DNA from 2 places in the Streptomyces sp. NPDC005811 genome. Region 2 is predicted to be linked to the other one. Evidence: riboswitches for the same ligand, from Rfam matches in the RefSeq annotation. Region 2 holds a riboswitch; the other holds the start of a gene.

Region 1 (8,329 bases), on a different contig from region 2:
CACGCGATGCCGTCGAGGATGTCGTGCTCGCTCACCACGACCTCCCGCGCACCGATCCTTTCCATGATCGACAGCAGCACGAGGGCGCCCGCCACGATCACGTCCACGCGGCCCGGGTGCATCGAGCCGATCGCCGCGCGCTCGGCGTGGGTGGAGTGCAGCAGCCACTCGGTGATCTCCCGGACCCGCTCGTGGGAGACCCGCGAATGGTGGATGGCCGCCGTGTCGTACGCGGGCAGCTCCTGCGCGATCGCCGAGACCGTCGTCACGGAGCCCGCGAGGCCGACCAGCGTGTGCGCCTCGCGCAGCGGGACCGTCTCCTCGGCGAGGTCCAGCGCCGCCTCGATGTCGGCCCGCACGGCCGCGATCTGGCCGGCGGTCGGCGGGTCGGTGACCTCGCCGTCCACGACCAGGTGCCGCTCGGTCATCCGCACACAGCCGACGTTCACCGAGCGGGCGGCCCGGACGTGCTCCTCGCCGACCACGAACTCCGTGGAGCCGCCGCCGATGTCCACCACCAGATACGGCCGGGTCAGGTCCGCCCGGCCGGTGAGCTCCTTCGTGGCGCCCGTGAAGGAGAACTCGGCCTCCTGGTCGCCGGTGATGACCTCGGGCTCGACGCCCAAGATGTCCAGGACGCCCCGGACGAACGCGTCGCGGTTCTCGGCGTCCCGGGAGGCGGAGGTGGCCACGAACCGCAGCCGCTCCGCGCCCAGCTCCTTGATCACCGCCGCGTACTCGCGGCACGCGGCGAAGGTCCGCTCCAGCGCCTCGGGCGCCAGCCGGCCGGTCCGGTCGACGCCCTGCCCGAGGCGGACGATCGTCATACGGCGGTCCAGATCGACCAGTTCACCGGTCACCGGGTCGCAGTCGGCGACGAGGAGACGGATGGAGTTCGTACCGCAGTCGATGGCGGCGACACGGGTCATAGGGGTGCCCTTCGAGACGTACGCAAGCAGGATCAGCCCGTCCGGCGTTGGAGGACGAGGCCCTTTCGGGGCCGAAGCGGGGGCCCGGGGGCGGCAGCCCCCGGAAACGGGACCGCGGGAACGGTCACTCCTCGGCGGCAGCCTTCGTCACGCACGTCCCCTTGGCCCACCACTGCGGCAGCATCGCGAGCGCCTCGTCGCCGAGCGGGTTCACCCCGGGGCCCGCCGCGAGGGAGTGCGCCACGAGCACGTGCAGGCACTTCACCCGGTCCGGCATGCCGCCCGCGCTCGGGAAGCCCGTCAGCTCCTCGATCTCGTCCCGGCGCCGGACGTAGTCCTCGTGGGCGGCGCGGTAGGCGGCCGCGAGCTCCGGGTCGCTCTGGAGCCGCTCCGTCATCTCCTTCATCACGCCGTTCGCCTCGAGCGTGCCGATCGCGGAGTTCGCCTTGGGGCACGTCAGGTAGTACAGCGTCGGGAAGGGGGTGCCGTCGGGCAGCCGGGGCGCCGTCTCGACGACGTCCGGCTGACCGCAGGGGCAGCGGTGCGCGATCGCGCGCAGTCCGCGCGGCGGGCGGCCGAGCTGCTGCTTGAAGGCCTCGACGTCGGCGTCGGTGGGCTCGGTGCGCGGGGTGGTCGGCGGGGGCGTTTCCATGCTTCGGGGACTGTCTCTCTGTCGGTTCACTGGTCGGAGGCGTCGGACTTGTCGACCCCGTCCCAGACGTTCGAGTACCAGGGGCGGTCGGCCGCCCCGAGATCGGCGCGGGCCTTCTTGACCGCGTCGGGGTCGATCACGATGAAGCCGGTCTCCCCCGGCATCACATAGTGCAGCCGCTGCCGGATCTGCTGCTCGGCGTACGCGTCGTCCTGCCAGCGTGCCTTGAGATCGCGCAGTTGTTCCACCCGCCGGGTGGCCTCGGCCTTCTCCCGCTCCAGATCGGCGATGTCCGCGCGCTGCGAGACGTACTGCCGCATCGGGTAGGCGAGCGCCACGATCAGGGTGCACAGGACCAGCGCGAGCAGCGCGGCGCGGCCGGTCAGACGGGAGCGGCGGGCCTGGCGCTTGGTCTGGGAGCGGTAGACGCGGGCCGCGGTCTGCTCGCCGAGCACCCGCAGTCTCGTCGCGGTGGAGAAACGGTCCCGGTCCTTCACGGCCATCGGCTTCGCGCCTCCCCTTTCTCACGCGCGTACGTCCCCGCACACGGTACGGGACCGAGTACGGGGACGTACGTACGACTGGCTGTCGCGTGACCCGGGCGGGGTCAGCCCTTGGACACTCCGCCACGGAAGCGCGGGAAGGCCGAACGACCGGCGTACACCGCGGCGTCGTCGAGGATCTCCTCGATGCGCAGCAGCTGGTTGTACTTGGCGACGCGCTCGGAGCGGGCCGGGGCGCCGGTCTTGATCTGGCCGCAGTTGGTGGCGACGGCCAGGTCGGCGATGGTGACGTCCTCGGTCTCGCCGGAGCGGTGGGACATCATGCACTTGAAGCCGTTGCGCTGGGCCAGCTCGACGGCGTCCAGGGTCTCGGTGAGCGAACCGATCTGGTTCACCTTGACCAGCAGGGCGTTGGCGGTGCCCTCCTCGATGCCGCGGGCGAGGCGCTCGGGGTTGGTGACGAACAGGTCGTCGCCGACCAGCTGCACCCTGTCGCCGATGCGGTCGGTGATGACCTTCCAGCCGGCCCAGTCGTCCTCGAACAGCGGGTCCTCGATGGAGACGAGCGGGTAGGCCGCGACGAGCTCCTCGTAGTACTCCGTCATCTCGGCGGCGGAGCGCTCCTTGCCCTCGAAGAGGTACTTGCCGTCCTTGTAGAACTCGGAGGCGGCGACGTCGAGCGCGAGGGCGATCTGCTCGCCCGGGATGTAACCGGCTTCCTTGATGGCCTCGAGGATGAGGTCGAGGGCGGCGCGGTTGGAGTCCAGGTTGGGGGCGAAGCCACCCTCGTCACCGAGACCCGTGGACAGGCCCTTGGTCTTCAGCACCTTCTTGAGGGTGTGGTAGACCTCGGTGCCCCAGCGCAGGGCCTCGGAGAAGGACTCCGCGCCGATCGGGGCGATCATGAACTCCTGGATGTCCACGTTGGAGTCGGCGTGCGAGCCGCCGTTCAGGATGTTCATCATCGGCACCGGCAGCAGGTGCGCGTTGGGGCCGCCCAGGTAGCGGAAGAGCGGCAGGTCGCTGGCCTCGGAGGCGGCGTGGGCGACGGCGAGGGAGACGCCGAGGATGGCGTTGGCGCCGAGGGAGCCCTTGTTGTCGGTGGCGTCCAGGTCGAACATGGCCTGGTCGATCAGGCGCTGCTCGGTGGCGTCGTAGCCGACGAGCTCCGGGCCGATCTGCTCGATGACGGCGAGGACGGCCTTCTCGACACCCTTGCCGTGGTAGCGGTTGGGGTCGCCGTCACGGAGCTCGATGGCCTCGAAGGCACCGGTGGAGGCGCCGGACGGAACGGCGGCACGACCCGTGCTGCCGTCGTCGAGGCCGACCTCGACCTCGACCGTGGGGTTGCCTCGGGAGTCCAGGATTTCCCGGGCTACGACGACGTCGATGGACGGCACGAGCATCTCCTTCTTGGGATGTGACGCTGGTTGTGCGGTGCGCTGGTGGTGCGGGCACAGGGGCCTTGTCGGCCTTTGGTGGGCCTTGCGCCTAGAGCCTATCCGCCCCGGGGCCCGCGGCAGCCGACCGACCGCCCCGTGGACAAACTGACCGTACACATTGTTCCCCATCGGAACAAAGAGCGGGTGGCGCGGAGGCGAACACCTGGGCAAAGAAAACCCCGCTCCGGTGCGTACGGGGGAACGCGCACCGGAGCGGGGAGCCCGTGGGGACGGGGGGGGACCCTCACGAGGTCTTCAGTGTGCGGGGCCTTCATGTGAGCGGCCTGTGGCCCCGCCAGGAAGCGGATGTGTCACTTCAGGTGCAGCTGCTGGCCCGGGTAGATGAGGTCCGCGTCCTCGACGATGTCCTTGTTGAGCTGGAACAGCTTCTGCCAGCCGCCCTTGACCTTGTGCTTCTCGGCGATCGAGCTGAGGGAGTCGCCCTTGACGACCTTGTACTCGCCGTCGCCCTTCTTGACCTTCTTGCCGGTCGGGGTGGTGACCGTCTTGGAGGCGGCCGGGCGCTCGGCGGAGCGGGAGGCGGTCTGCTGCTCGGTGGAGCGGCTGGCGGTGGAGCTGTTCGAGCCGGAGCTGCCGGAGCTGCCGGAGCTCGAGGAGGAACCGGTGCTGCCGGAGCTGGAGCCGCCGCTGTACGGCGTGCTGGACAGGCCGGTGCCGCAGACCGGCCAGGCACCCTTGCCCTGGCCCGCGAGGACCTTCTCGGCGACGGTGATCTGCTGGTCCTTGCTGGCCAGGTCGGCGCGCGCGGCGTAGGCGGTGCCGCCGTACGCGGCCCAGGTGGAGGCCGAGAACTGCAGGCCGCCGTAGTACCCGTTGCCGGTGTTGATGGACCAGTTGCCGCCCGACTCGCACTGGGCGACCGCGTCCCACTCGGAGGCGGTGGCGGCGGAGGCGTTGCCGGCCGCCATCAGCGGGGCGGCGATGGCGACACCGGTGACGCCCGCGAGAGCGGCGACCCGGGTGGCCTTGGACGGACGACGGTGCTTGCCCTTGCCGGAAAACAGCATGGTTCATCCCCTCACCGACGCCTGCGAGGTGAGCTGTCGGGTTCGGGCCGGTTGAGTTGCCCGGCCGCGCACCTCACGGTGCGCGGCTTCACCCCGAGCCGGTTCCGGCGGTCAACCGCCGGGCCCGGCACTTACCTTGGGTCCCCCGCTCCTGCCTACGGCGCTTGACGCGACGACTGTTCCCGGGCCGCCACTGGCAGGATTCGGCGTTGCGGCGGCCGGGGCCCGGATTGCCGAGCGGTCCTGACCGTAGACACCCGATACGGGGAATTTCAAAGACGATCACGACTTCTGAGACTCATCCCACACTTTCACCAAACCGGACAATCGTCGCGAAGTGGGACGTGAACTCCCGGTGTTTTTAGGGGCGTTCCGCCCCTATTGCACCGCTGTGTCGAGGGTCTGACCGGGCATGATGTCGCTCGGATCGGCGCCGATGCGGTCCTTGTTCTCGGCGTAAAGGGCACGCCATCCGCCGTCGATTTCAAGGGAGTCGGCGATGGAGGCGAGGGTGTCGCCCTCGCGGACCGTGTAGGTGTCGGCGGCATGCCGGCCGGCCGTGGCGGTCGAGGTGCCCTCCGTGGCGGCCTCGTCGGCGGTGGCGCCGCGATGGCGCCCGGAGCCGAGGGAGCTGGTGTCGACCAGGCTCCAAGTCCCGGCATCCTGGACCGCATTGTCCGAGTTATCCACTTCTGGGGCGGTCGCGGACGGGCTGCCGGACTCCTGCGCCTCCCCCTTGGACTTGCCCGAACTGTCGGACTTGCCGGAGTCGTTCCCCTTGGAGGAGGAAGCGGACGAAGGGGACTCCGAGGCCGAAGCGGACGAATCGGCCGAGGGGGTGGACGCGTCCTCGCCGGAAGCGTCGGAGGCGTCGGACCCGTCGGAGTCACCGGAGTCGGACGACCCCTTGGACAGGTCGGACAATCCGGAGGACACGGACGAGTCGGACTCGTCGTCCGCCACTCCGGTGTCCACGCCCTCCGCCCCGCCGTTCAGCTGGGTGAGCCCGGACGTCAGCCCACAGGTGCCCCAGGCGCCGACGCCCTCCTTGGCGAGGAGCTGCTGGGCCACGGCGATCTGCTGGTTGCGGCTGGCCAGATCGGGGCGGGTGGCGTAGTCGAGGCCGCCGTACGTCTCCCAGTCCTCCTGGGAGAGGCTCAGGCCGCCGTACTCGCCGTCACCCTTGTTGGCGCTCCAGGACCCGTCGGTCTCGCACTGCGCCACCTTGTCCCACACCGTGCCGTCGGCCGCGCTCGCGCCGCTCGCGGCGAGGAGCGGGATGGCGATGGCGGAGCCGGTGACTCCGGCCGCGACGAGGAGGGCCGGAGCCTGACGGGGGCGACGGTGCCGACCGTTCCCGGAGAGCATGCGAGGGCCTTTCTCTGGACAGCAGTGACCGGCGCGACGGACGTGAGCGCACATGAGTTCGCCGCGCTGACGACCGAACGTATCGGCAGACGATCACTTGTCACAAGTTAATGCCGCGCAGATCACGTGAAGATCACAGACTTGAGGGTCGGTCACCTTTGCTCCCTCGGACGGTCACACTGCGGCTGACCTCAGGTCAGCTCTCCGTGCGCCACCGGCCGGTCACGCACCGCGGTGAACTCCACGGGCAGGGTGCGCAGTCCGCGCATGATGAGCCCGCCCCGCCATCTCAAGTCGGCCGGGTCCACCGCGAGTCGGAGGTCGGGGAGCCGGGTGAGGAGGGTGGCGAGGGCGCTCTGGCCCTCCAGCCGGGCGAGGGGGGCGCCCAGGCAGTAGTGGATGCCGTGGCCGTACCCGAGGTGCTGGTTGTCGCGGCGGGAGAGGTCGAGGGTGTCGGGGTCGGTGAAGCGGGCGGGGTCGCGGTCGGCGGCGGCGAGGACGACGAGGACGGGGTCGCCGGGGGCGATGTCCTGCCCGCCGAGGGTGAGGGGTTCGGTGGCGAAGCGCCAGGTGGCCAGTTCGACCGGGCCGTCGAAGCGCAGGAGTTCCTCGACGCCGGTCTCCAGGAGGGCGCGCTCCCCCTTCGCCAGGGACCGCTGGAGCCGGTCCCGCTGCCCGGGGTGGGTGAGGAGGGCGTAGGTGCCGTTGCCGATGAGGTTGACCGTCGTCTCGAAGCCGGCGAACAGCAGGATGAAGGCCATCGCGGCGGCCTCGTTCTCGGTGAGGTGCTCGCCGTGGTCGGAGGCGCGGATGAGACCGGAGAGGAGGTCCTCGCCGGGTTCCGGCCGCTCGGGGAGTTCCGCGCGCCTGCGGTGGATGAGCTCCAGCAGATAGCCGCGCATCTTCTTCACGGACCGTGCGACACCGCCCCGGGGTCCGCCGCCGTGACGGATCATCATGCCCGCCCAGTCCCGGAAGTCGTCCTGGTCCTCGCGGGGCACGCCGAGCAGGTCGCAGATCACGTAGATGGGGAGCGGGAAGGCGAAGTCGTGGATCAGATCGGCCTCGCCCGCGTCGGCGAACCGGTCGATGAGGCCGTCGGTCAGTTCCTGCACCCGGGGCGCGAACTCGGCGACCCGGCGCGGGGTGAACGCCTTGCTGACCAGCCGCCGCAGCCGGGTGTGGTCCGGCGGGTCGATGTTCAGCAGATGCGTCATCAGCTCGGCCTTGCGCTCGCCCGGAATGCCGGTCTTGCCCCGGGCGTGCTCGGGCTCGTCGTGATGCGCGGGGTTCTTGGAGAGCCGCTGGTCGGCGAGGGCCTGTTTCGCGTCGGCGTACCGGGTGACCAGCCAGGCCTCCACTCCGCTGGGCAGCCGGGTGCGGTGCACGGGTGCGTGCTCGCGCAGCCAGGCGTAGGCCGGGTAGGGATCGGTGGCGAACTCCCAGGTGAAGAGCTCGGGGGCGGGTGGCACGGTGATCGTGGGGTGGGGCCGGCTGGTCACTGCTTTCCTGTTTCTCGAGTGCTCGCGCTTCGCCTTCGCCTTCTGCTTCTCCTCCTTCTCCCCTCTACTCCTGCTCCTGCCCCTGCTCCTGTTTCTGCCCCTGCTTCTCCCGCTCGCGGATCGCGTCCCGGTAGACGCGGGCCGCCGCACGCAGGGCCTCCTCCGGGTCGATGCCCTCGGCCTCGGCCCGGGCGGCGAGGGTGAGCAGTTCGTAGCCGATGCCCTCGGCGGCGGGGAGCGGGACGTCGAGGCCGGCCGAGCGGACCCTCGACGACAGCTTCGCGGCCAGGGCGAGGCCGGGCTGGTGGAGGGGGACGCCGTCCGTGACGGACTCCCGCTGCTTCTCCACCGCCTTGGTGCGCAGCCAGTGCGCCTTGACCTCCTCCGGGGTGGTGGCCGTGGCGTCGCCGAAGACATGCGGGTGGCGGTGGATGAGCTTGGTGACGATGGTGGCGGCCACGTCGTCGATGGAGAAGGGGGCGTCCTCGTCCTCCTCGGCGATCCGGGCGTGGAAGACGACCTGGAGGAGGACGTCACCCAGTTCCTCGCGAAGCTCGTCGCGGTCGCCGTCCTCGATGGCCTCGACGAGTTCGTACGCCTCCTCGATGCCGTACTTGGCGAGGCCCTTGTGGGTCTGCCGGGAGGACCAGGGGCACTCGCGGCGGATGCGGTCCATGACCTGGATCAGATCGAGGAGGCGGGCGCCGGGAAGGTCGTAGGAGGCGGGGAGCAGCTCCAGCTCGGGCATCGCGACCCGGCCGGAGCCGGCCAGCCGGGCCAGTCCGTCCGTCAGGGCCGGTTCGCCCTCGCCGGTCGCGACGACCACGACCGTGCGTCCGCCCGCGCAGGCGGTGAGCAGGTCCTCGGCGCTCGGGGCGGACTCCTCGACCCGTATCCCCGCCTCG
Region 2 (8,329 bases):
GATGCCGATGGCGCCGGACTGGGCGAACAGTCCGATGCGGCCGGGGCGCGGCATCTCGGGGGCGAGCGAGGCGTTGAGCCGGACCTGGGGGGAGGTGTTGATGACGCCGAAGGCGTTGGGGCCGATGATCCGCATGCCGTACGCGCGTGCGTGCCGGACGAGGGCGCGCTGGCGTTCGCGGCCGTCGGGGCCGCTCTCGGCGTACCCGGCGGAGAGGACGACGAGGCCCTGGACGCCGTGCTCCCCGCACTCGGTGACGACCTCGGGGACCTGCTCGGCGGGGACGGCGACGATCGCGAGGTCGACGGGGCCGGCGATCTCGCGCACGGAGCGGTGGGCGGGGATGCCGTCGAGGTCCTTGAGGTCCTCGGGGAAGGCCCGGTTCACGGCGTGGAGCGGGCCGGTGAAGCCGGCCTCGCGGAGGTTGCCGAGGACGCTGCGGCCGACGCCGCCGGGGGCGCGCCCGGTGCCGACGACGGCGACCGAGCCGGGGGCCAGCAGCCGGCGTACGGAGTGGGACTCGGCGCGCTGCTCCCGCGCGCGCTGCACGGCCAGGGAGCGTGCGGTGGGTTCGAGGTCGAACTCCAGGCGGACGACGCCGTCCTCGAAGCTGCGCTGCTGGGTGTAGCCGGCGTCCGTGAACACCTTGATCATCTTGGTGTTGGCGGGCAGCACCTCGGCGGCGAACCGGCGGATGTCCCGCTCGCGCGCCACGGCCGCGATGTGTTCGAGGAGGGCGGAGGCGACGCCGCGCCCCTGGTGGGCGTCCTGGACCAGGAAGGCGACCTCGGCCTCGTCGGCGGGCGCGGAGGCGGCCATGCCGTCGGCACCAATGCGGTCATAGCGTACGGTTGCGATGAACTCGCCGCCGACCGTGGCCGCGAGTCCCACCCTGTCCACAAAGTCGTGGTGCGTGAAGCGGTGGACGTCCTTCGCGGACAGTCGCGGGTAGGGCGCGAAGAAGCGGTAGTACTTCGACTCGTCCGAGACCTGCTCGTAGAAGCTGACCAGGCGCTCGGCGTCATCGACGGTGATGGGGCGGATGCGCGCGGTGCCGCCGTCGCGCAGCACCACGTCGGCTTCCCAGTGGGCGGGGTACTCGTGCCGGTCCGAGGCGCTCTGCATGGGGCCCAGAGTACGGCTCGCGTACGACAACGGCGCGAGGCAGTCTGTGGAGGACGGAAGCCGGATCGAGGCCGCGATCCGGCGACCACCCGGGGGACGGGACGTCCGACCCGTTCCTCACCGGCTTCACGTGTGGAACACTGGTCTAGACAACACCGGTCTAGACAACCTGAAAACCGAAGGGCAGCAACACATGGCTGAGCGCCGCGTCAACGTCGGCTGGGCCGAGGGCCTCCACGCCCGCCCCGCTTCCATCTTCGTCCGAGCCGCCACGGCCGCAGGCGTCCCGGTGACGATCGCCAAGGCCGACGGCAACCCCGTCAACGCGGCCTCCATGCTGGCCGTCCTCGGCCTCGGCGCGAAGGGGGGCGAGGAGATCGTCCTCACCTCCGACGCCGAGGGCGCGGACGTCGCGCTGGACCGGCTGGCCAAGCTGGTCGCCGAGGGGCTCGAGGAGCTCCCCGAGACCGTCTGAGTCACGCACGGGGCCGCGTCACCTTCGAGGGTGGCGCGGCCTCGCCGTTTTTACCGGCGGCATAACCGGAAACCCGGGTCCGGGCACACCGAATGCGCACCTTCGAGAATTCCCGGGCGCGCAGGAAAAGGGCAGCGGAAATACTGCTCCGCCAAATATCCCTTATTTGTATACGGCCCCCGTGTTAATGCCGCAGACCCGTCATGTTTACGGGAGGTTGCGAAGTCCTCACACGGTCGGCGCGGTCCGCGCCGACGCCGAAACGCAGCCGGTGGGCGGTCGTCGCGCGCTCGGTGTGCAGCGCCGTGACCGTCCGGGCGCGCTCCTGGTCGCCGCGCGCCACCGCGTCCACGATCACGCCGTGCTCGGCCCAGGACTCCACGGGGTCGGCGGGCGCCTCCACGGCGTACATCCAGGCGATCTTGTGGCGGAGCTGGGTGAGCATCGACGTCAGGGCGTGACTCCCGGAGGCCTGGGCGAGCGTCTCGTGGAACCAGCCGCCCAACGAGCGCAGATCCTCACTGTTGCCCCTGCGGGCCCGCTCCTGGCCCAGCCGGACGAGGCCGCGCAGCACCTTCAGATGCGCCTCGGTGCGCCGCTGGGCGGCCCGGGCGGCCCCCAGCGGTTCCAGGAGCATGCGCATCTCCAGGAGGTCGGCCGCCTCCTGCTCGGTCGGCTCCGCGACGCACGCGCCCGCGTGCCGCCGGGTGACGACGAAACCTTCGGCCTCCAGGGTGCGCAGCGCCTCCCGGACCGGGACGCGGGAGACGCCGTAGCGGCGGGCCAGGAGTTCCTCGGTGAGGCGGCTGCCGCGCTCGTAGACACCCGCGACGATGTCGTCCCGGATGGCCGTGCACACCGAGTGCGCCGGAATACGCATGACCGCCTCCGTCTTAATCCCCGTGAAACGTCGCCGAGCTCCGCCGATTGACGTGTGTTCCGTGACTCTATTGCAATGAGCCGGAATTTCCGACGGCGGACCGGAATCCAGGGATATTTTTTGGACAGCCCGGTGCCGAAAACGGCGAAAGCCCCGGCCGCTGGGGCCGGGGCTCGAAACGCGGTGTCGCCGGGTGGCGTCAGACGTTGACGCCGTGCTGGCGGAGGTAGGCGACCGGGTCGATGTCGGAGCCGTACTCCGCCGTCGTACGGGCCTCGAAGTGCAGATGCGGACCGGTGACGTTGCCGGTCGCGCCCGACAGGCCGATCTGCTGCCCGGGGGTGACCTGCTGGCCCACCGAGACCCCGATGGAGGACAGGTGGGCGTACTGGGTGTACGTGCCGTCGTTCATCTTGATGACGACGTTGTTCCCGTAGGACCCGCCCCAGCCCGCCTCCACGACGGTGCCCAGGCCGACCGCGTGCACGGAAGTGCCGCTGGCGGCGTGGAAGTCGATGCCGGTGTGGCTGCCGGAGGACCACAGCGAGCTGCTCGCGTGGTAGCCGGTGGAGACGTAGGAGCCGGTGATCGGCAGCACGAAGGCGTTCAGACGCTTGCGCTCGGCCTCTCGGGCGGCACGCACGCGTGCCTCGCGCTCCTCCACGGCCTTCTTGGCGGCGGCCTTGCGCGCGGCCTCCTCGAAGGCGGCCTTCTTCTGCACGGCGACCTGGTCGTCGACCTGTTCGACGACGGCCTCGCCGGCGGTGACGACCGGGATGAGGCCGGTCTGCTCGGGGGTCGGCTCCGCGGCGAACGCCGGGGTGGAGGCGACGGTGGCCATGACACCGGTGGTGGTCAGCGCCGCGAAACCCGCCGCGCGGACGGTGGTGCGCTGCATCCGGCTGGGCCGGCGGTGCTTCCCGGTGGTGCAGGTGTACGCCATGAAGGGCGAGCGGTCCTTTCCTTCCCTCTCGCCTACCGGGTTAGCTGACGGGTTCGGAGCAGGAAGGTCTCCTACGGACCCCCTCGTTCACACGCGGGCGTCCGATTCACCCCAGGGACTTCATGGGTCCCCGGCTCCCCTGGCTCGCGCCGTACGGGGACTCGGCGATGACTGTCCGGTGCCGCGGATGCGGCGCGATGCCTGACGAACAGCCGGGCCGACCGTATGCGGGACCGTTATCAATCCTCAAACGGATCACGGTTTTTGTAGCGTACGCCACAGCGCAGACACACAACCTCCGCATCAATTCGGACATCTTGCGGCCCCGAAACGACGCCTCCGTCGCCCCGGGGCCGCAGCACGTCCGTCTCTCCCGCGTCTACTCTGCGGGGACGACGGTGACTTCGCCGATCCCGAGCGCCTCGACGGGCTCCTTGATCTGCGCGGCGTCACCGACGAGGACGGTCACCAGACGGTCCACCGGGAAGGCGCTCACGGCCGCCGCGGTGGCCTCGACCGTGCCGGTCGCGGCGAGCTGCCGGTAGAGCGTGGCCTGGTAGTCGTCGGGCAGGAACTGCTCGACCTGGTCGGCCAGCGTGCCCGCGACGGCCGCCGCGGTCTCGTACTTCAGCGGCGCCACGCCCACCAGGTTCTGCACGGCGACATCGCGCTCGGCGTCCGTCAGGCCCTCCGCCGCGAGGGTGCGCAGCACCTTCCACAGGTCGTCCAGGGCCGGACCGGTGTTCGGCGTGTCGACGGAGCCGCTGATGGCGAGCATCGCGGCGCCCGAGCCGTCCGGGGCGGAACGCAGGACCTGGCCGAAGGCGCGCACGCCGTACGTGTAGCCCTTCTCCTCGCGCAGGACACGGTCCAGCCGGGAGGTGAGGGTGCCGCCGAGGCAGTACGTGCCGAGGACCTGGGCGGCCCACACGCGCGCGTGCCGGTCGGCGCCGATCCGGCCGATGAGCAGCTGGGTCTGGACCGCGCCGGGGCGGTCCACGATGACGACGCGGCCGGTGTCGTCGGCGGTCACCGGCGGAACGGGCCGCTGCTGGGCCGGGGAGCCCTTCCAGGCGCCCAGGGTCTCGCCCAGGAGCGCGGCCAGGTCGACGTCCGTGAGGTCGCCGACGACGACCGCGGTGGACGTGGCCGGCCGGACGTGCCGCTCGTAGAACGCCCGTACGGCGGCGGAGTCGATCTTCTCGACGGTCTCCGCGGTGCCCTGGCGCGGCCGCGACATGCGCGCGGTCGCCGGGAACAGCTCCTTGGAGAGCTCCTTGGCGGCACGGCGGGAGGGGTTGGCCAGCTCGTGCGGGATCTCGTCCAGCCGGTTGTGGACGAGACGCTCGACCTCGCTGTCGGCGAAGGCGGGCGCGCGCAGGGCGTCGGCGAGCAGGCCGAGCGCCTTGGGCAGCCGGGAGGCGGGCACCTCCAGGCTGATCCGGACGCCGGGGTGGTCGGCGTGCGCGTCGAGGGTGGCGCCGCAGCGCTCCAGCTCGGCGGCGAACTCCTCGGCGGAGTGCTTGTCGGTGCCCTCGGTGAACGCGCGCGCCATGATCGTGGCGACGCCGTCCAGACCGGACGGCTCGGCGTCCAGGGGCGCGTCGAGGAGGACCTCGACGGCGACGACCTGCTGGCCGGGGCGGTGGCAGTGCAGGACCGTCAGACCGTTGTCCAGCGTGCCGCGTTCGGGCGCCGGGAACGCCCACGGCCTGGCCTCGCCCGCCCGGGGCTGCGGGTGGAAGTCCATCGTGGCGAGCTCCGTCACTGGGCCGCCTCCTCGTTCTCGTCCTGGTCGGCGGGGGCTTCGGGGGCGGTCGGCTCGTAGACGAGGACCGCGCGGTTGTCGGGGCGCAGGCGGGCCTGGGCGACCTCCCGCACCTCCTCGGGCGTGATGTCCAGGACACGCTGGACGGCGGTGAGCGCGAGCTGCGGGTCGCCGAACAGGACGGCGAACCGGCACAGTTCGTCCGCGCGGCCGGCGACGGTGCCGAGCCGGTCGAGCCACTCGCGCTCCAACTGGGCCTGGGCGCGCTCCATCTCCTCGGCCGTGGGGCCCTCCTCGGCGAACCGGGCGAGCTCCTCGTCGATGGCGGTCTCGATGACGGGCACCTCGACGTCCCCGGACGTCTTCACGTCCAGCCACCCCAGGGAGGGCGCCCCGGCGAGCCGCAGCAGCCCGAAGCCGGCCGCGACGGCCGTACGGTCGCGGCGCACCAGCCGGTTGTACAGGCGGGAGGACTCGCCGCCGCCCAGGACGGTGAGCGCCAGGTCGACCGCGTCGCACGCGCGCGTGCCGTCCTGCGGCAGCCGGTAGGCGGCCATCAGCGCGCGGGCCGGGACCTCCTCCTCGACGACCTCGCGCAGCTGCTCGCCGATGACGTCGGGCAGGGTGCCGTCGCGCGGCTCGGGCTTGCCGTCGTGCGCGGCGACGGAGCCGAAGTACTTCTCGATCCACGCGAGCGTCTGCTCGGGGTCGATGTCGCCGACGACGGACAGGACGGCGTTGTTGGGCGCGTAGTACGTGCGGAAGAACGCGCGCGCGTCCTCCAGCGTCGCCGCGTCCAGGTCGGCCATCGAGCCGATCGGCGTGTGGTGGTAGGGGTGGCCGTCCGGGTAGGCGAGGGCGGTCAGCTTCTCGAAGGCGGTGCCGTACGGCACGTTGTCGTAGCGCTGGCGGCGTTCGTTCTTGACGACGTCGCGCTGGTTCTCCATGGACTCGTCGTCCAGGGCGGCGAGCAGGGAGCCCATGCGGTCGGCCTCCAGCCAGAGGGCGAGCTCCAGCTGGTGGGTGGGCATGGTCTCGAAGTAGTTGGTGCGCTCGAAGCTGGTGGTGCCGTTGAGCGAGCCGCCGGCGCCCTGGACCAGTTCGAAGTGGCCGTTGCCCTTGACCTGGGCGGAGCCCTGGAACATGAGGTGCTCGAAAAGGTGAGCCAGACCGGTGCGGCCCTTGACTTCGTGGCGGGAGCCGACGTCGTACCAGAGACACACCGCCGCGACGGGGGTCAGGTGGTCCTCGGAGAGCACCACGCGAAGGCCGTTGGCCAGGCGGTGCTCGGTCGCTGTCAGGCCCCCGGTGCCTGCCTGGTCTGTGGCCGTGTGACCCATGGGCATGTACGTCCCTTCCGATCGCGGACGCGGTCGTGCGAACCGCGTGTTTCCTGCCGGTCCTGTCACTGTATGCAAGCGCGCGGTGGGTCGGCGAAGTTCCCGGGGGCGGTACGCCGAGAGCGAGAATCCGGGACGTCGCACCGGATCGGACATGACGTACCCTGCGGGCAATCATGAGAGGGCCGGGGTCCTGGGCCCGTCTTGTCAGTGCCACGGTCCACAATGGACCGCGTCAGCATCCGTCACACGCCTCAGCAAGGAGCCGGCAGCGATGGCCCGCCGCAGCACGAAGACCCCGCCGCCCGACGACTCGTACGAGGAGCGGATCCTCGACATCGACGTCGTCGACGAGATGCAGGGCTCCTTCCTCGAGTACGCGTACTCGGTCATCTACTCCCGCGCCCTGCCCGACGCCCGCGACGGACTCAAGCCGGTCCACCGTCGCATCGTCTACCAGATGAACGAGATGGGCCTGCGCCCCGACCGCGGCTATGTGAAGTGCGCGCGCGTCGTCGGCGAGGTCATGGGCAAGCTGCACCCGCACGGCGACGCGTCGATCTACGACGCGCTGGTGCGCATGGCGCAGCCGTTCTCCATGCGCGTGCCGCTGGTCGACGGCCACGGCAACTTCGGCTCCCTGGGCAACGACGACCCGCCGGCCGCCATGCGGTACACCGAGTGCCGTCAGGCCGAGGCGACGAGCCTGATGACGGAGTCGATCGACGAGGACACCGTCGACTTCGCGCCGAACTACGACGGCCAGGAGCAGGAGCCGGTGGCGCTGCCCGCCGCCTTCCCGAACCTGCTGGTCAACGGCGCGTCCGGGATCGCGGTCGGCATGGCCACGAACATGCCGCCGCACAACCTGGGCGAGGTCGTCGCGGCGGCCCGGCACCTGATCCGCTACCCCAACGCGGATCTGGACACCCTGATGAAGTTCGTCCCGGGGCCGGACCTTCCCACGGGCGGCCGGATCGTCGGCCTGTCCGGCGTCCGCGACGCCTACGAGACCGGCCGCGGCACCTTCAAGATCCGCGCCACGGTCGCGGTGGAGACGGTGACGGCCCGCCGCAAGGGCCTGGTCGTCACGGAGCTTCCGTTCACGGTCGGCCCCGAGAAGGTCATCGCCAAGATCAAGGACCTGGTCGGTTCGAAGAAGATCCAGGGCATCGCCGACGTCAAGGACCTCACCGACCGTCAGCACGGCCTGCGCCTGGTCATCGAGATCAAGAACGGCTTCGTGCCGGAGGCCGTCCTGGAGCAGCTCTACAAGCTGACGCCGATGGAGGAGTCCTTCGGCATCAACAACGTGGCGCTGGTGGACGGCCAGCCGCTGACGCTGGGCCTCAAGGAGCTCCTGGAGGTCTACCTCGACCACCGCTTCGACGTGGTCCGCCGGCGCAGCGAGTACCGCCGCGGCAGGCGCCGCGACCGGCTGCACCTGGTGGAGGGCCTGCTGACGGCGCTCGTCGACATCGACGAGGTCATCCGGCTGATCCGCTCCAGCGAGAACAGCGCGCAGGCCAAGGAGCGCCTGATGGAGCGCTTCTCGCTGTCGGAGATCCAGACCCAGTACATCCTCGACACGCCGCTGCGCCGTCTCACCAAGTTCGACCGGATCGAGCTGGAGGCGGAGAAGGAGCGGCTCAACGCGGAGATCGCGGAGCTGACCCGGATCCTGGACTCGGACGCGGAGCTGCGCAAGCTGGTCTCGTCCGAACTGGCCGCGGTGGCCAAGAAGTTCGGCACCGAGCGGCGTACGGTGCTGCTGGAGTCGTCCGGCACCCCGGCCGCC

What was found. Region 2 has a riboswitch for cyclic di-AMP ahead of ABZ490_RS16105 (M23 family metallopeptidase). Riboswitches for the same ligand answer to the same signal wherever they lie in the genome.
Positions count from the first base shown of each region.
Region 1: another riboswitch for cyclic di-AMP. It lies ahead of ABZ490_RS19905 (transglycosylase family protein); the one in region 2 lies ahead of ABZ490_RS16105 (M23 family metallopeptidase).

Region 1 covers NZ_JBEXXK010000017.1:80,044-88,372, reverse strand. Annotated here, with positions in the region: gene ABZ490_RS19925 (Ppx/GppA phosphatase family protein) at 1-929, opposite strand, end outside; gene ABZ490_RS19920 (DUF501 domain-containing protein) at 1,054-1,581, opposite strand; gene ABZ490_RS19915 (septum formation initiator family protein) at 1,608-2,084, opposite strand; gene eno (phosphopyruvate hydratase) at 2,189-3,490, opposite strand; gene ABZ490_RS19905 (transglycosylase family protein) at 3,838-4,554, opposite strand; cyclic di-AMP (ydaO/yuaA leader) riboswitch at 4,558-4,727, opposite strand; gene ABZ490_RS19900 (transglycosylase family protein) at 4,933-5,922, opposite strand; gene ABZ490_RS19895 (cytochrome P450) at 6,114-7,424, opposite strand; gene ABZ490_RS19890 (nucleoside triphosphate pyrophosphohydrolase) at 7,489-8,329, opposite strand, start outside.
Region 2 covers NZ_JBEXXK010000013.1:84,895-93,223, forward strand. Annotated here, with positions in the region: gene ABZ490_RS16090 (GNAT family N-acetyltransferase) at 1-1,125, opposite strand, end outside; gene ABZ490_RS16095 (HPr family phosphocarrier protein) at 1,319-1,600, shown strand; gene ABZ490_RS16100 (GntR family transcriptional regulator) at 1,785-2,480, opposite strand; gene ABZ490_RS16105 (M23 family metallopeptidase) at 2,680-3,423, opposite strand; cyclic di-AMP (ydaO/yuaA leader) riboswitch at 3,438-3,600, opposite strand; gene ABZ490_RS16110 (pitrilysin family protein) at 3,803-5,191, opposite strand; gene ABZ490_RS16115 (pitrilysin family protein) at 5,188-6,537, opposite strand; gene ABZ490_RS16120 (DNA topoisomerase IV subunit A) at 6,806-8,329, shown strand, end outside.